DNA from 4 places in the Acinetobacter sp. 797_lipA genome. Region 1 is predicted to be linked to each of the others. Evidence: predicted binding sites of a transcription regulator. Region 1 holds the regulator's gene; each other region holds the start of a gene.
What was found. Region 1 encodes PhoB, which activates phosphate uptake and scavenging genes when phosphate is short. Its sites were predicted from a motif close to TGTCATNAANCTGTCATAA; they were not measured.
Positions count from the first base shown of each region.

Region 2: AC4CU2_RS07785 (porin) is a predicted target of PhoB. The motif match lies at 2,377-2,395, and genes of this name have one in related genera.
Region 3: AC4CU2_RS05265 (NAD(+) kinase) is a predicted target of PhoB. The motif match lies at 2,001-2,019, and genes of this name have one in related genera.
Region 4: AC4CU2_RS11775 (inorganic phosphate transporter) is a predicted target of PhoB. The motif match lies at 1,982-2,000, and genes of this name have one in related genera.

Region 1 is NZ_JBZAYQ010000001.1:100,986-105,192, reverse strand. It holds gene AC4CU2_RS00470 (MATE family efflux transporter) at 1-51, shown strand, start outside; gene AC4CU2_RS00465 (SDR family NAD(P)-dependent oxidoreductase) at 151-990, opposite strand; gene AC4CU2_RS00460 (TetR/AcrR family transcriptional regulator) at 1,194-1,892, shown strand; gene phoB (phosphate regulon transcriptional regulator PhoB) at 2,107-2,817, shown strand; gene phoR (phosphate regulon sensor histidine kinase PhoR) at 2,827-4,185, shown strand.
Region 2 is NZ_JBZAYQ010000001.1:1,608,975-1,613,181, forward strand. It holds gene AC4CU2_RS07775 (DUF6231 family protein) at 1-375, shown strand, start outside; gene AC4CU2_RS07780 (YidB family protein) at 483-1,103, shown strand; gene AC4CU2_RS07785 (porin) at 1,166-2,239, opposite strand; gene AC4CU2_RS07790 (HIT family protein) at 2,600-3,013, opposite strand; gene AC4CU2_RS07795 (YARHG domain-containing protein) at 3,044-3,313, opposite strand; gene AC4CU2_RS07800 (IS5-like element ISAha1 family transposase) at 3,736-4,207, opposite strand, start outside.
Region 3 is NZ_JBZAYQ010000001.1:1,082,958-1,087,164, reverse strand. It holds gene AC4CU2_RS05280 (glycosyl transferase family protein) at 1-171, shown strand, start outside; gene AC4CU2_RS05275 (hypothetical protein) at 194-634, opposite strand; gene AC4CU2_RS05270 (YeaC family protein) at 730-996, opposite strand; gene AC4CU2_RS05265 (NAD(+) kinase) at 1,000-1,938, opposite strand; gene mrcB (penicillin-binding protein 1B) at 2,090-4,207, shown strand, end outside.
Region 4 is NZ_JBZAYQ010000001.1:2,392,519-2,396,725, reverse strand. It holds gene metH (methionine synthase) at 1-1,620, opposite strand, end outside; gene AC4CU2_RS11775 (inorganic phosphate transporter) at 2,047-3,666, shown strand; gene AC4CU2_RS11770 (hypothetical protein) at 3,755-4,207, opposite strand, start outside.

The DNA of each region.
Region 1 (4,207 bases):
CTTTATTATCAATTTGTTTGGAAGAAAAAGACCATTGAAACGCTCATTTAAAGTTAAACGGATATTTAATAAAACAGTTTTTTGATCATGACACTCTTTAAAATAAAGTATAAAAAAACCCGCCAAAGCGGGTTTTTTTACATCACAACATTAAGACTTTCTTTGGCTTAATTTGGTCGCAAAAGCCGTCACTTTTTGGTAGCCCGTCGGTAAGATACGCTGAATCAAATCTAGCGTTTTCGCATCATTACCAATCAATAAACGACGCTTGTCTTTTTGTACCGCCTCTAAAATTTGACGTGCCGCTTCTTCGGGTGGACAGCGTAATAATTTATTAAAGGTCTGCGCAGATTTCTCAGGGTTCATCCCGATGCTACGCAAGCTGTCATTCACTTTGGCAGCATTGGCAATATTGGTTCGAATCCCACCCGGATGCACGCACAACGCGCTCACGCCAGAGTTTTCCATATCTAACTCTTGGCGTAATGACTCGGTAAAGCCACGCACCGCAAACTTAGTGGCATTGTAAGCAGACTGAGTCGGTTGAGCGGTTAGGCCAAATAAGCTGGAAATATTGATGATATGCCCATCGCCTGTTTTCTTAATATAAGGCAAAAACTCTTTGGTGCCATAGACCACACCCCAGAAATTAATCCCCACGATCCATTCCAGCTCTTCATAGGATGCACCTTCTACGGTTGAACCCAAAGCAACGCCAGCATTATTAAAAATCATATTTACAGAACCATGATTTTGTACAGTTTCTTCAGCCCACGCTTGCATCGCTAAACGGTCTGAGACGTCTAATTTTTTCGTGGTGACGCGTACATTGCTGCCTTGTAGCAGTTCAACTGTTTTCGCTAAACCTTGCTCATTGACATCACTCAATGACACATGACAGCCCGCCTTGGCCAATAAAAGTGCCAATTGTTGGCCAATACCCGACCCAGCGCCTGTAATGGCTGCAACTTTATTTTTAAAATTCTTCATGAGATTGTGGTTGTCCTTTATCTTTGTACATCGACTGTAGATACTTTTTTTATAATTGACAATATCAATTGTCATAAATTTAATAGCCAAAAGTGTCAAGTCCATGAAAACCAGATAGTGATTAAAGCCTACGCATAGGTAGAGTCATGGTTTATTGCTAAACTATACAAAACCTTGGCTTTAAAATAGGGCGATGAAATCTGATGACGGCATCTGAACCAGTACAAAAAAACAGCGACAACAATAAAATTAAAGAAAGACAATTCAAAGGCTTATCGCTTTCTGAACGTAAACAGCTGCGTCGTGAAAAACTCATTGAAGCAGGAATTGAAGCCTACGGCACTCACGGCTTTTTTGCCGTGACGGTGAAAGATATTTGTAATGAAGCCAAACTTACTGAACGTTATTTTTATGAATCGTTTAAAAAAAGTGAGCAACTGTTTCAAACTATTTTTTTAAAGCTGATTGATGAGTTACAGCACAATGTCATGCAAGCCATTATGCAAGCCTCTTCAGATCCACACAAAATGATTGATGCTGGACTGCGTGCCCTGCTCACCACCTTAAAAGATAATCCCCGCATGGCGCGTATTATTTATATCGATGCAATGTTGGTCCAAGAATTACATAACCAAGCCACCATTCATGAAACCATGACCCGTTTTGACCGAATGATTCAGGCCTTTGTGATGCTAATGATGCCGCAAATTAACCGGTCCGAACGAGAAATTTCGCTGGTCGCCACAGGTCTCAATGGCTATGTCACACAAATTGCGATCCGTTGGGTGGTTAGTGGGTTTAAACAATCCTTTGAAGAAGTTTTATCCTCCAGCCGTATTGTGTTTATTTCACTCCTAGAAACCTTTTCAGACCCGAATACACGGGCAAAATTGGATGTCTAAGACTTTTCATTTGGATGCAATCGGCATTTCCGAATGCAATTTAGATTAAACTTCCATTAATTTTGAATCCCAATATGACGATTTTTTGTCACATTTTTTTGCAAATTTCATCAATCGTCTGTTTTTTGCAATGATACTGTCATAATTAATCTTTGTAATAAGCCTGTCATAAAATTAAAACGGCCTGCCGTTACCTACAATAGGATATTGCGTTGTGAAAGATGACTACATTTTAATCGTCGATGATGAACTTCCCATTCGAGAAATGATTCACACCTCGTTGGATATGGCAGGCTTTCAATGCTTACAAGCAGAAGATGCAAAACAAGCCCACCAAATGATTGTGGATCAGCGCCCTGCTTTGATCTTGCTCGACTGGATGATGCCTGGTGGCGTCAGTGGCGTAGACTTATGTCGCCGTCTCAAGCGCGATGAAAATCTCTCTGAAATTCCAGTCATTATGCTCACGGCACGTGGTGAAGAAGACCATAAAGTACAAGGTCTGGACGCTGGTGCAGATGACTACATGACTAAACCGTTTTCGACCCGTGAATTGGTTTCACGCATTAAAGCCGTTTTACGCCGCGCTAATGCGCTCAGCGGTGAAAAATCGATTGATGCCAATGGCTTAATCTTAGACCCTGTCAGCCAACGGGTCAGCTTTGGCAATAATTTCCTCGACATGGGACCAACCGAGTATCGTTTACTGGCCTTCTTCATGACTCATCCTGAGCGTGCCTACACCCGTGCACAACTTCTTGACCAAGTCTGGGGTGGAAACGTGTATATTGAAGACCGTACCATCGACGTGCATATTCGCCGTTTACGTAAAGTGCTTGAGCCTTATGCGGCAGATCGCTTTGTGCAAACAGTTCGCGGTACAGGCTATCGATTCTCTACACGTGCGGATATCGCCCTAGGTTAATTTTGTTTTATGTATGAACCCTACCCGGTCCCTGAACTTGCGCGCGAGCATAAAAAAACGCGATACAGCAGTTTATGGGGCTTTGCCAAACAGGACTTACGTCTCCTTGCCTTTTTCTTGCTGATTGCAAGCTTGATTGGTTTTGGCGTTGGTTATTTTTGGACGTGTATCTCCTTTGCCTTTGCCGTTTTTTTCATTCTGCAAATGCGCTCTTTGTATTTGGTCAATGACTGGATTTCCAATCGTCCCTACGAAGTTCCACCCAACCTTGGGGGCATTTGGGGGGCATTATTGTTCAATGTTTATCGTGCACAGCGCCAAGAACGGATTGTACAAGCGGAAATGGTCGGGTTGATTGATCGGGCACAGTCATCATTGGTCGCTTTGCAAGAAGCCGTGGTGCTGATCGATGACATGCAACAAATTGAATGGTGGAACCCTGCCGCAGAACGATTATTAGGCATCGAACAAAATGACCGTGGCCGTAATATTTTGACTTTATTACGCCAACCGAGTTTTGTGGATTATTACAATAATATTGATGCGGCACCAGATGGCTTAAAAATGAAGTCATCCAGTTTTGATGAACATTATGTTCAAGTCAAAATGACCCGATTTGGGGGTGAAAGTCGCTTACTAGTCGCCTATGACGTGACCCGTATGCATAATCTCGAACAAATGCGTAAAGACTTTGTCGATAACATTTCACATGAACTACGCACACCGCTCACAGTACTCAGTGGTTATATTGAAACCTTTACCGACCAAGAAGATCTCAACCCACGTTGGAAGCGGGCCTTTGACCAAATGCAGGCACAGGCCAAACGCATGAATGCCTTGGTGAATGATTTGCTATTACTGTCACGCCTAGAAAATGACAAGCAAATTGCTAAAAATCAAATCATTGATATGCCTAGCTTAATGAACCAACTTTATGACGATGCGCATGCCTATAATATTGATTATGGGCATACGCTCAATCTCGATATCGACAGTCACTGCGACTTAATCGGTTCAGATATGGAGTTAGCCAGCGCTTTTAGTAATCTGATTACCAATGCCATCAAATACACGCCGAAAGGTGGAACGGTGACCATGGGTTGGCATGACAATGGTGAACAGGCTTATTTTACTGTGGAAGATACTGGTATAGGCATTGATCCTAAGCACCTGCCCCGTTTAACCGAACGCTTCTACCGTGTTGACAGCGCGCGCAGTCGACAAACGGGTGGCACAGGCTTAGGACTCGCAATTGTGAAACACGTATTAATGCAGCACCAAGCACATTTAGAAATTGAATCCAAAGAAAATCAAGGCTCTATTTTTAAAGTGATTTTCCCCAAAGAACGCACCTATAATCCTGAATAAACCTTTCTTCAAAAGCATGAAA
Region 2 (4,207 bases), 1.5 Mb from region 1:
CCAAATCATCATCAATCTATTCAATGGCAATATTTTAGCGTATCTGACTTTTTAAGTCTGCCTTTTACCCAGCGCTATGATTTAGGTTTTGTGTTTTTTGACACGGCAGAAATGCAAAATATAAGCTCACAACAAAAATCACAACTATTGGTGCGTTTAAGAGATTTGATGGCAAAGCGTATTGTGGTGGTGAGTCAATTGCAGGATGAACAACTGCTTCGTGCTTTAGGTTTTACGCAGCTAATCGATAAAACGACGCATGGTAAAAACTTTGCTTTATGGCAATTTAATATTTTGACCTATAAGCATGTGCCTGACTGGTTCAATTCAAAATTTTGGGCGAATCCTGAAAACTGGAATAAATTCCGTTGGTGATTCGACTGCGACTGTATTTTTCCATTTATAGCAAAAATTAACAATTTATCTCTATAGGGTTTTTTTAAACATCGTATGCTGTTTAAAAACCTAGACGGGATAAAGTGATGACGAACCTTAATAATATTATAGAAATTTTGGCAAAGCAGGCCATGGGCGGTCAGCAACAGCCAAATCAGCAAAGTGGTTTGGGTGGGATTTTGGGTTCGGTGCTTGGGCAACTCGGAGCGGGTGGTACGAGCCAAACACAACAGGGTGGTCTGGGTGATATTTTAGGCTCGGTGTTGGGTGGTTTGACTGGTGGGCAGTCGCAGCAGGCGCCAAACTCGCAGAATTCAGGATTCGCAGGCGGTGGAAAAAGTTTATTGATTGCGGTATTGCCTTTGATTTTGGCATGGATTCAACAGCAAGGTGGTTTGCAGGCAGCTTTAGATAAACTCAAAGGGCAGGGTTTAAGTAGTCAGGTTGAAGACTGGGTTTCAACAGGACCAGGGGAGAATGCCAGTGTAAATCCAGAACAAGTGCAAAACTTGTTTGATGATGCCGCGGTGGAGCAAGTTGCAGAGCAAGCGAATGCACCTAAACAAGATGTATATAGTGCTATTTCACAAGTGTTACCGCAAATTATTGATTCACTTACCCCGCAAGCAGGACAAACTAATCCTCAAGAAGCCAACGCGGATATTCAACAGGTATTGAATTTAGTTTCCGGCTTCTTAAAACGCTAAATTTAAGAAAAAATAAAAGGGCATAAGCCCTTTTATTTTTAGAATTCACTTTAATCTTAAGATTAGAAGTTATATTCCATTCCTAAACCAAATACTGTTTTGTTATCTTCTTCAAGATCTACACCAGTAATATCAAGTTTCTGTTGTGCAAGCACACCGTAGAAACGAGTTTGTTTATTTAAGTTGTAGTCAACACCGATACCATATTGGTCAATGGTGATATCATTAAATGCATCAGCTGTAGTTTCAGCAGTTTGGTATTGAGCTTTAACAACCCATGGTGTGTTGCCAACTTTATATGTTGAGCTAATTAACCATGCTTTCTCTTCAAGACCTTCTAAGCCATTAATATCATCAGTAGGTTCAGCTTGTTGATAAAGAGCACCTAACACTAGACCATTTGCGCCGATTTTACTAAAATCGTAAGAACCAGTTACGCGTACAGCATCTGAATATAGTTTTTTATCATCTAATCCAGCGTATTTACCTTGAACGCCAAAGTTACCAGCTAGTGCAAGAGCAACACCAACCTCTTTATTTTCATAAGTTAAAGAAGTAGAGATGGAATCACCAAACCCATCACGTTTTCCTTTTTGACCAGATGTGGCATAGTCTTTAGTTGCATCTTCACCTTGTTGCGCGAGGATATTAAATTGTAAACCACCTAGCATTTTCTTGTCTGTTTCAAACCCGATAGAGTTTTTAAGACGATCTTCACCATACATCGTGTTTGTGATATCAAGGGTGTGATCATTAAAGATATCTTGATATTTTCCAGCAGCATCTTTGAAATAAGAGTCAAAAAAACCAGCTTTTAAAGTACCTACATTTGTAAACTTTAAACCACCAAAAAGATTACGTTTTTTGAAAGTTTGAGCATCACTTTCATCACCATCTGCACTGATTTCCCATTCAGCCACATAAACTGCTGACACATTGTCAGTTAATTTTTCTTCGCCTTTAACCCCAATACGAGAAGCGTTAGAATTTAGTTCAGTGAAATCTTCATCTTTTTCAAAATCATTATTTTGAATTTGATCAACTGATAGATTGATCTTACCATATAAAGTTGGTGCTGCTTGTGCTGCGCTTACACCCATTGCTGCAACAGTAGCTGCTAGAAGCAATTTTTTCATCAAGATTTCTCCAAAACACTTTTAAAAATGGCATTCGCCTTGCTTTCTTATTTAGTTAGCTTGTGTACAAAAAGTTACACAAGCTCACCAACTTGCTAAGCAGTATCTGCAAACTTTGTGACATTGAAGTGAAGAAAAAATTACAATTTGATGACGGGTAATAAAATGTAATAAATAGACGTCTTGCGTTAGTCACGTTTTAAGCACCCGAAAGCTATATTTTATGAGGTTTTAGCCAATTCAAAAATTAGATAAAAATATACTTTCGCAAGAGGTCTAATAATTGTGATTTATTTTTAAGTATTTTAATTGTATTTAAATAAAAAAAGGAGCCGAAGCTCCTTGATTGAATGGATGGAATTACAAAGCAGCGCGAATTTTTTCTGCTTGTGCTTTGATTTTTTCTTGATCACCCATTTGTAACGCATGCTTACCTAGCTCATGTACCGAACTCGGAATGAGGTGGAAATGTACATGGGGAACGGTTTGCCCAGCAGCCGCTCCAGACAATTGCATGAGCACAATGCCTTTGGCATCCAAACCGACTTCAATGGCTTTTGCTACTTTTTGTACCACTTGAATGGTGTAGGCAGCAGTATCGGCAGGGAGGTCGAGTAAAGTCACCGCAGGTGTTTTGGGTATGACTAAAGTATGACCGTCTGCTTGAGGCATAATATCCATGAATGCAAGAACTTGGTCATCTTCATATACTTTAATGGCTGGAAGTTCACCACGTAAAATCCGTGCAAAAATGTTTTGCTCATCGTAAGCCATGTCTATTCCTTAAGTTTCGCTTAAACTGATTTACTTACAGTTCAATTCTTTTTGACGTTCTTTAATGGCGTCAAGACGTTGTTGCTCTTTTTCAGAGAATTTCGGTTTAGTGGTGTAGCAATTATCATTGCCAAATTTTGCTTTCGCTTCAGGGTCCTTAAAACAGAAACCTTTAGATGCATAAATGACATCATGATCATCTTTTAATTTTTGACACTCTTGCTCAGGTGATGCCGCAAAACTTTGCGCCCCGATTAATGTTGCAAGACTGGCAAAAACCGCTACAGTCAACTTTTTCATGAGAATTTCCTCAGTTTGTAACATTGTATGTAGTCACGCTATTACTTTATAGGGGTTTGTTCTGTTTATTCAATGGTGAGTTCTTACTCAATTGTAATTTTACTTCATAATTGCTGCATATAATACATAAAATTTATATATATCAATTGCTTTCTAAATAGCAGATAGAAATGGATATTTCAGTTTTTTATGTAATTTAGCCTATTTTTACAACTTTTTTTAGGCTCTAACACTTTTAAATTTCATTGAGAGGGCCACCGTGCTCCAGTGCGTCAGCTTCTTTAACCTTTAATGTTCGCCTCATCTCAAATGCTATTTCAGGCATTTTTATATGATTAGCAATGAATTTTTTAAGTTATTCATTTCTTTCGGCTTTGTTGCACAAACATTCAAAAGCTAAACTTCTTCCAAGTTATCTAAATTTAAGTGGCAACTTGGGTGTGAGGTCGGCCTAAATCTGTAAATTTATTTAATACGGCCACACGTGCATGAATCTCATTGACTTGGCTTTGAAAGTTTCTCGCACGGAGTTTATCGCCTAATAATTTGATGCAATGCATCTTAGTTTCAACCAAACTTCGCCGATGATAGCCTGACCAATTTTTCCATATTGTTCTTCCTAAACGTTTAACTGTTCGAAGTAATTCATTTCGCTCTAGCGAGCTGGTCTTTGTATCTTTACAAGGTTTCGCATTTTTTCTTGGCGGAATCACCGCATGTGCTTGTCGGTCTGCAATTACTTGACGGCATTGCTTGGTGTCATAAGCCCCATCAGTATAGACAGAGTCAATCTGCTCATCTTGTGGAATCTGATCGAGTAAATCACCAAGCACTTGTGAATCACTCACATTATTTGTAGTGAGTTGAATAGCGCGTATTTGAAGGGTTTCAGCA
Region 3 (4,207 bases), 980 kb from region 1:
GATTTAGGTGAGTTTAAAGCAGTTTGGCTGGGTGAAAAACAACATGAATATGGTGAAATGGCAGTGACTGAAACCATTGGTATTGCGCTATATACCATGGGCGTCTGCGATACGTATAGCGACGCTATGCAACAGGCTAAGCAGCTTTGGCACACTCGTTTCCAAGCATAAGGGACAAGCAAAAGCGTGAACGTTATTCGTCACGCTTTTCGATCCAGTAAAAGTCAGCCCAGTAAGGATAAGGCTTTTCTGAAGAATGAATATTTCTGAGAATCAACTGATCACCAATATGAATCTCAATTTTTTGAGATTGATAAGGGCCAGATAAATAAACATCTTTTTGTTGTCCAATTAGGTTTGAACAATAGAGCTGATGGCTTTTTATCTTTTTCGATGCTTCGCCTGCATGGGCGTTATGGATCTTTATTCCAATCAACAACATCGGATAACCATCATTTTTCATTGATGTGTATTGTGTGACGGGATTTTTAAAATTTTGACTCGGTAACACAGAAACATCTAATAAACATTCAATTTTTCTTGCATCACTTGTTGGCTCTGCAAATACATTGGTCGAAATTGCAGTAATGAAGAACAAACTGAGTCGAGTGAGCTTTATTATTTTTATAAGCATAATGATTGAAACAGTTTTGCAGGTTATTCTTTTTAGATTCAGTTGTTGAATCACCAAGCATCTGCTGCTGAGCGATTCAACGTATTTTTAATCAATTAAATAAAACGAATAGGTTTAAATTCTGGTTCAGGCACATGAGAATCACACTCCTCACCTTCTTCTTTATGTCCTTTATCGATATAACCCGTACGTTCTTTTTCAGGCGTATTCTGATGCTCCCAAGCAATAACAGCTTGCATACAAGTTTGACGTTGTTCAGCAGTCAACGCAACGCCATTTGGCCATTTACCAATTTCTACAGCTGTTTTTAAACGCTCAACAATATCGGCATCTAAAATAGAAAGCATCTGTTCAATATTCATGATTTAATCCTGTTGAAAAGAGTCAAAATCTTGGTTCCACCCAAGTTTAGTTCGGCATGACATATAAAAATCATAACCCGGTGGATGTAATAAATTCAGTTTAAAGGGGTGCTTACGAATATGTAAGCTATCACCCACATTGAGTGAAACACTGTGTTGACCATCGGCACTGACCATCGGCAAAACACGGTTTTCACGAATCAGAAGCTTAATTTCACTGTGTCCACCCACCACAATCGGGCGTGAAGACAAGGTATGTGGATGCATCGGTACCAAAGCAATCGCATCCATCCCCGGATGCACGATTGGGCCACCACCTGACAACGAATAGGCTGTTGAACCCGTGGGCGTTGATACAATCAAACCATCACTGTGTTGACGGTAGACATATTGGCCATCGATATTCAGTTCGAAATCAATCATATGCACCGACTTACCCGAGTGTAATACCACATCGTTTAGCGCAATCGCATCATAAATCGTCTCGCCCTTTGAGCGAATTTCCATTTCCAATAAGAAACGACGATCTAACTGAAACTCACCTTTTAAGACTTGATCGAGCTTAAAAATCACTTCAGTCGGCTTGATGTCGGTTAAAAAACCCAAACGCCCTCGGTTTACACCCATTACAGGGGTATTAAATTTAACCAAGGCACGTGCAGCATGCAGAAGTGAGCCATCTCCGCCCACCACAATCACCAAATCGACCACTTCACCCAGAAGCGCACGACTCACCGTTTGCGTGTTTTTATAAGGAACCAGTTCAGCGGTTTGCGCATCAAAAACGGGATGTAACCCTAAGCTGAGTAGATGATCATGAATAAGACATAAGGTTTCGACAACTGAAGACTTATCAGGACGTCCAATTAAGCCTATGTTTCGAAATGTTTTATGTGAAATTTGCACCTGCAACATCGCTCCGCTACGATTCTCGCCTATCATAACATTATTTATTTAAATTGATTCAAAAACTAAAGTGACTGCTCCTACACGCGGAATTGTCTATATTTCAGTTTGTTCACAGTTTAATTATTGCAAATTAGCGAAAAGCTTCGCATGATTAGCACAATTTCTCAGGATCTTATTCGTATTTATGAAGTCAGAACGTGGCATAGGTTTAATTGCACTGATCTTCTGCATCTTAGTCATTGCAGCATTCTTGGTGTTTAGTATTTATTTGATAAGACTCGACTCCGTTGTACGTGACAAGTTTGAAGGCAAGCGCTGGGACATTCCTGCGAAGGTATTCGCACGCCCGCTCGAAGTGTATACCAATGCCCCTGTCAGTCAGGCTGACTTCACTCAAGAGTTAAAACTTTTGGGCTATAAGTCCTCGGAAAACTATACCAAATCAGGGAACTTTGTCAGTTCTGGCAATGAGCTATATGTACACACTCGTGGCTTTGACTTCGGTGATAGTGTCGAGCCTGAACAAGTGCTTAAAGTCACCTTTGCCGATGAGCAAGTGGCTGAAGTCAGTGCAACTAAACCCTCTTCTACAGGGATTGCACGTTTAGAGCCGATGCTGATTGGCGGGATTTATCCGCAGCATAATGAAGACCGTGTCCTGATTAAACTCGACAAAGTCCCTAAGCCTTTAATTGAGGCTTTAATTGCAACAGAAGATCGTAATTTCTATAGTCACCACGGCGTTTCGATTCGTGGTACGGCACGTGCGATTGTGAGTAATGTCACGGGTGGAAAACGTCAAGGTGGTTCAACACTGACCCAACAGTTGGTGAAAAACTTCTATCTCACCCCTGAAAAAACCATTAAGCGTAAAGTCAATGAAGCATTTATGGCTTTATTGGTCGAATTTCACTATGACAAAGATGAAATTTTAGAAGCCTATCTCAATGAAGTGAACCTCGGTCAAAATGGCAACTATTCTATTAATGGTTATGGTTTGGCTTCGCAGTTTTACTTCGGGATGCCTTTGCGTGAGCTAAATATTGCGCAACAAGCTTATTTGGTGGGTTTGGTACAAGGTCCAACCTTATATAACCCTTGGCGTAACCCAGAAGCTGCGAAAAAACGCCGTAATATTGTTTTAAACAACATGTTGGTCATGGGCTATCTGACCCAAGAACAATATGAAACTGAAACGGCTCGCCCTTTAAATGTGATTGCCAAACCGACTCTCGGCCCTTCACGTTTCCCAGATTTCTTAGACATTGTACGCCGTCAGTTACGTACCGAATACCAAGAAGGTGATTTGACCAACCAAGGTCTACGCATCTTTACAACGCTCGATCCGATTGCCCAAACCAAAATTCAAGATGCGTTTAAATCGACTGTTGGTCGCTTAAGCCGTGGCTCAAGCCGTCTAAAAGAGCTACAAGGTGCGGTGTTGGTTGCTCATCCTGAAAATGGTGAATTGGTCGCAGCTGTTGGTTCAACCCAAGACTTTACCGGTTTTAACCGTGCACTCGATGCCAAACGTCAAGTCGGCTCACTGCTTAAACCAGTGATTTACCTCAGTGCAATTCAATCGGGACGTTACAACTGGGCCAGCCCAATTGAAGACAGTAGCATTAGTATTCAAGCCAATGGTAAAGCATGGACACCTAAGAACTATAGTGGTGGTGAACATGGCGTTGTGCCAATGGTACAAGCACTGTCTAATTCATATAACTTATCAGCTGTTCGCCTTGGTCAAGAGTTTGGTTTATCGACGTTTAGCAATCACCTAAAACGTTTTGGTGTGACCAGTAATATTCCAACCTATCCATCCATTTTCTTGGGTGCGGTAGACATGTCTCCGATGGAAATGCTCAGCATTTATGGCAACTTTGCCACAGGCGGTTTTAAGTATCCGACTAAATCCATTCGTACTGTTGTCGATCAAAATGGTCGCTTGCTGACCCGTTATGGTTTAAATGTCCAACAAACTATTGACCCTGCTTCAGCCTATGTCCTGAATTATGGCCTACAACAAGTGATGACCTCAGGTACAGGTCGTTCGGCTTATAACACTCTGCCGAACTCGCTTCAGCTTGCAGGCAAATCTGGGACTACCAATGACACCCGTGACTCATGGTTTGCAGGTTACTCGGGTAATTATGTTTCTGTGGTTTGGCTAGGTTTAGATGACAACAAACAAACTGGATTAACAGGTTCTTCAGGCGCGTTGCCAGTGTGGACCAATGTGATGAGCCAACTGCGTCAAAAACCAGTCAACTTACGCCAACCAGATGATGTGCAATGGCAT
Region 4 (4,207 bases), 2.3 Mb from region 1:
AATAAAATCGACGCCATAGTTGTTGTGTTCTTCGATCCCTGTTGCCACGGCAAACACGTTCGGGTCAAAAATAATATCTTCGGCAGGGAAGCCAACATCATTGACTAAAACATCATAAGAACGTTTACAGATTTCACGCTTGCGTTTTGCGGTATCTGCCTGACCTGTTTCATCAAAGGCCATAACAATGATCGCAGCACCGTACTGACGGCATAAACGCGCTTTTTCGACAAACTCGTCATAACCTTCTTTTAAGGAAATCGAGTTGACGACTGGCTTACCTTGTACGCATTTCAAACCAGCTTCAATGATTTCCCATTTTGATGAGTCAATCATGATTGGCACACGAGAAATATCAGGCTCAGATGCAACCAGATTCAGGAAATGCACCATCGCATTTTGCGAATCGAGCATCCCTTCATCCATGTTAATGTCGATGATTTGTGCGCCTGCTTCAACCTGTTGCTGGGCAACCTCTAGGGCTTCAGCAAATTTTTCTTCACGGATTAAGCGTAGGAATTTTTTTGAACCCGTGACGTTGGTCCGTTCACCGACGTTCACAAACAATGAATCTGCAGTAATGTTAAATGGTTCTAAACCACTGAGACGACATGCAGGTCTGGTTTCTGGAATGTGACGTGGTTGAATGTCTTTAACAGCATTGTAAATGGCACGAATATGATCAGGCGTTGTGCCACAGCAACCACCTGTAATATTGATCAAACCACTTTCTGCAAATTCTTTAATGAAGGCTGCAGTTTGCTCTGGGGTTTCATCATATTCACCAAAGGCATTTGGTAAACCTGCGTTTGGATGGGCAGAAACAAAGGTATCTGCAACATCAGCAATGGTTTTTACATGCGGGCGCATGGCATCTGCACCCAAGGCACAGTTAAAACCAATTGAGAGTAAGTCACCATGACGCACCGAGTTCCAGAACGCTTCCGCAGTTTGACCTGTTAAGGTACGACCTGATGCATCGGTAATGGTGCCCGAGATCATGAGAGGAAGTTCACGACCAAGTTGTTTGAACACTTCTTTCACCGCAAAGATTGCGGCTTTACAGTTTAAGGTATCGAACACGGTTTCAATCAAGAGAATGTCTGCACCGCCCTCGATCAAGGCATGCGTAGCTTCTATATAGTTTTCTTTCAGTTCATCAAAGGTAATGTTACGGAAGGCAGGGTCATTTACATTGGGTGAAATTGAACAAGTACGTGAAGTCGGACCAAGTACACCAGCAACAAAGCGAGGTTTGTCTGGGGTTGAATATTTGTCACATGCCGCACGTGCTAGACGAGCTGCTTCACGGTTAATCTCGGGAACAAGGTCTTCCATGTGATAGTCTGACATTGAAACACGTGTGCCATTGAAGCTGTTGGTTTCAATAATGTCTGCACCTGCATCGAGGTAAGCTTCATGAATGCCTTGAATAATTTGCGGCTGTGTCAGTACCAAAAGGTCATTGTTGCCTTTGAGGTCAGAAGCCCAATCTACAAAGCGTTCACCACGATAATCTTCTTCTTCGAGCTTGTGACGCTGAATCATGGTGCCCATTGCGCCATCGATAATAAGGATGCGCTCGGCAAGAAGTGCTTTTAAGGTGGCAAGTGTAGACATTCAAAACTCACAAACAGGTTTTCAAAACGTGCAATATTTTAGCAGAAAAGCAGATCGATTGATGCCTAATTCAAGTGGTATTGGCTATATGGCAAATAAAAAAGGCTGATTTAGCTTTAGTTTTCACGAAAGTGAAATATAGACCCGCTATGTTAATAGATCAGAAGAAATAGAGATGAAAAATATTGATTGGAGCAGATTGTTACAGACAGCACAGCCAAATGTAAGAAAATAATTCAGCGTAATCCGCACCGAAAAGTTAAATTTTGAGCCAGCACAGTGCGTTCAAGGCTTATAAGCGATTTACTGCTGATCTAAAATAAGCCAATTATGAAAAAATTGGCTTCATGTGACACGCATTTGTCATATAATTGTCACAATTAAATTGAACAATAGGGGATATTGATATCCTCTTTAGCCGTCTGCATGAATTCTAATATTCCTCCCGTCCAAGATCAGGTGCACGTAACACAGGTCAAGTCGACGAATGTGCACGTACCTACACCGAAATTTTTTATGCCGGTGTTTTTAACGGTCATTATTTCAACGCTAATTTATATTGGCTTTCAGCTTTCTGCTGACTTATCGCATGTTCCTGCACTGAATCTTTACTCTTTAATTCTTTTAGCGACGGCGTTGTTCATTGCTTTGGGTTTTGAGTTTGTAAATGGCTTCCACGACACTGCCAATGCGGTTGCAACGGTCATTTATACCAATGCACTGTCTGCACCTGTTGCGGTGATGTGGGCTGGTTTCTGTAACTTCCTTGGGGTTATGGTCGCAAGTGGTGCAGTGGCTTACGGTATTATTGCGCTTTTGCCTGTTGAGTTGATTATGAATGTCAGCTCAGGTGCAGGTTTTGCCATGGTGTTTGCCATGTTGATTGCTGCGATTTTGTGGAATTTGGGCACATGGTTCTTGGGTATTCCAGCATCAAGTTCGCACACTTTGATCGGTTCGATCTTGGGTGTGGGCATCATGAACTACCTGATGCATTCGGGTAGCGGTGCTTCGGGTGTAGATATGGATCAGGTGATTAAAGTCGGTAAAGCTTTACTGTTTTCACCTATGATCGGTTTTGCTTTTGCAGCAGTGTTGTTCTTATTGGTGAAAAAAATCTTTAAGAAACAACTGGAACTGTTCCAACCACCTGAAGGCAACAAACCACCACCTCCACTGATTCGTGCCATTTTGATTTTTACTTGCACAGGTGTAAGTTTTGCGCACGGTTCAAATGACGGTCAAAAAGGTATGGGTCTAATCATGCTGATTTTGATTGGTATTGTGCCTTTGGCTTATTCTTTAAATAAGAATTTAGATTCACAGCACATTCAGTCATTTGCTCAACTTTCAGATCAAACTGCAGCTGTGATTTATCCGAATCATAACGATATTGCAGATGAAAAAGCCCGTACGGTGATCACGCAATATATTCAAACCAAAGAAATGACTCCAGAAGTTGTACCTGCTTTAGCCAGTTTGACAGATCATTTGGGTGAGCGTGTTGGCCATTACGGAGATCTTAAAGATATTCCTGAAGCTGAAGTTTCTGCACTACGTAATGACATGTACTTAAGCACGACTGCGTTCAAACGTTTGGATAAAGCGGATCAATTGCCAGCGATGTCTGAAGCAGGCAAGAAGACAGTAAAAGAATATCGTAGTAACCTTGATTCATTCTTACAGTATATCCCAACATGGGTGAAAGTGGCTGTGGCATTGGCTTTAGGTCTAGGTACGATGGTCGGTTGGAAGCGTATTGTCGTGACTGTAGGTGAGCGTATTGGTAAAAACCATATGACTTATGGTCAAGGCATGTCAGCAGAATTGGTGGCGATGACCACAATTGCAGCCGCTGATGGCTTTGGTATGCCCGTATCGACCACACACGTATTGAACTCTGCGGTTGCAGGGACCATGGTGGCGAATAAGTCAGGTCTAAACTTTGCAACAGTGAGAACCATTCTTTCGGCTTGGATCTTTACCTTGCCAGCAACGATCTGTTTATCAGGTGGTTTGTTCTGGTTGTTCCTACAGTTTGTTTAATCTGATTGGTAAAAACCAATAATAAAAAACGCTACCGAAGGTAGCGTTTTTTTAGCTCTGTATTTTCTTGAAGCGGGTATTCAAGGTCTTACTTTTTCAGTAAAGCAAATACTTTGTTGAGTGGTAGCTTGTCTGCGGCAAAACCATAAAGTGCCGCAAAGGGGAGTGCGGTACGTGCTAAATAAGCTACACGCCATAAGCCACCGTGATTGGCACCATGCATCATCAGCTCTAATGGATGTTCAAGTTTGTTCTCTGGATTGGCTACAGACTCAGGATTACGCAGATCATGGATCCATAAAGCCGCCATGATTGCATTGGTGGTTTCAGGTTTAAAGGCTTCAACATCAAACAAGCTTGCCCCATTAAATGCGGCTTTGAGCAATGGGTTTTTGGTGACAGAGTGGGTTGTAGTTGATGGTGCAATATTAATGCTGACCCGCTGACCTTCTGAGCGAGCAAGCGTTGCACGCCACTGCTGAATACGTTTAGCCAATGCATAGTTCGGCCCTTGTTCAATGACTAAGCAGTCGGTGATGCC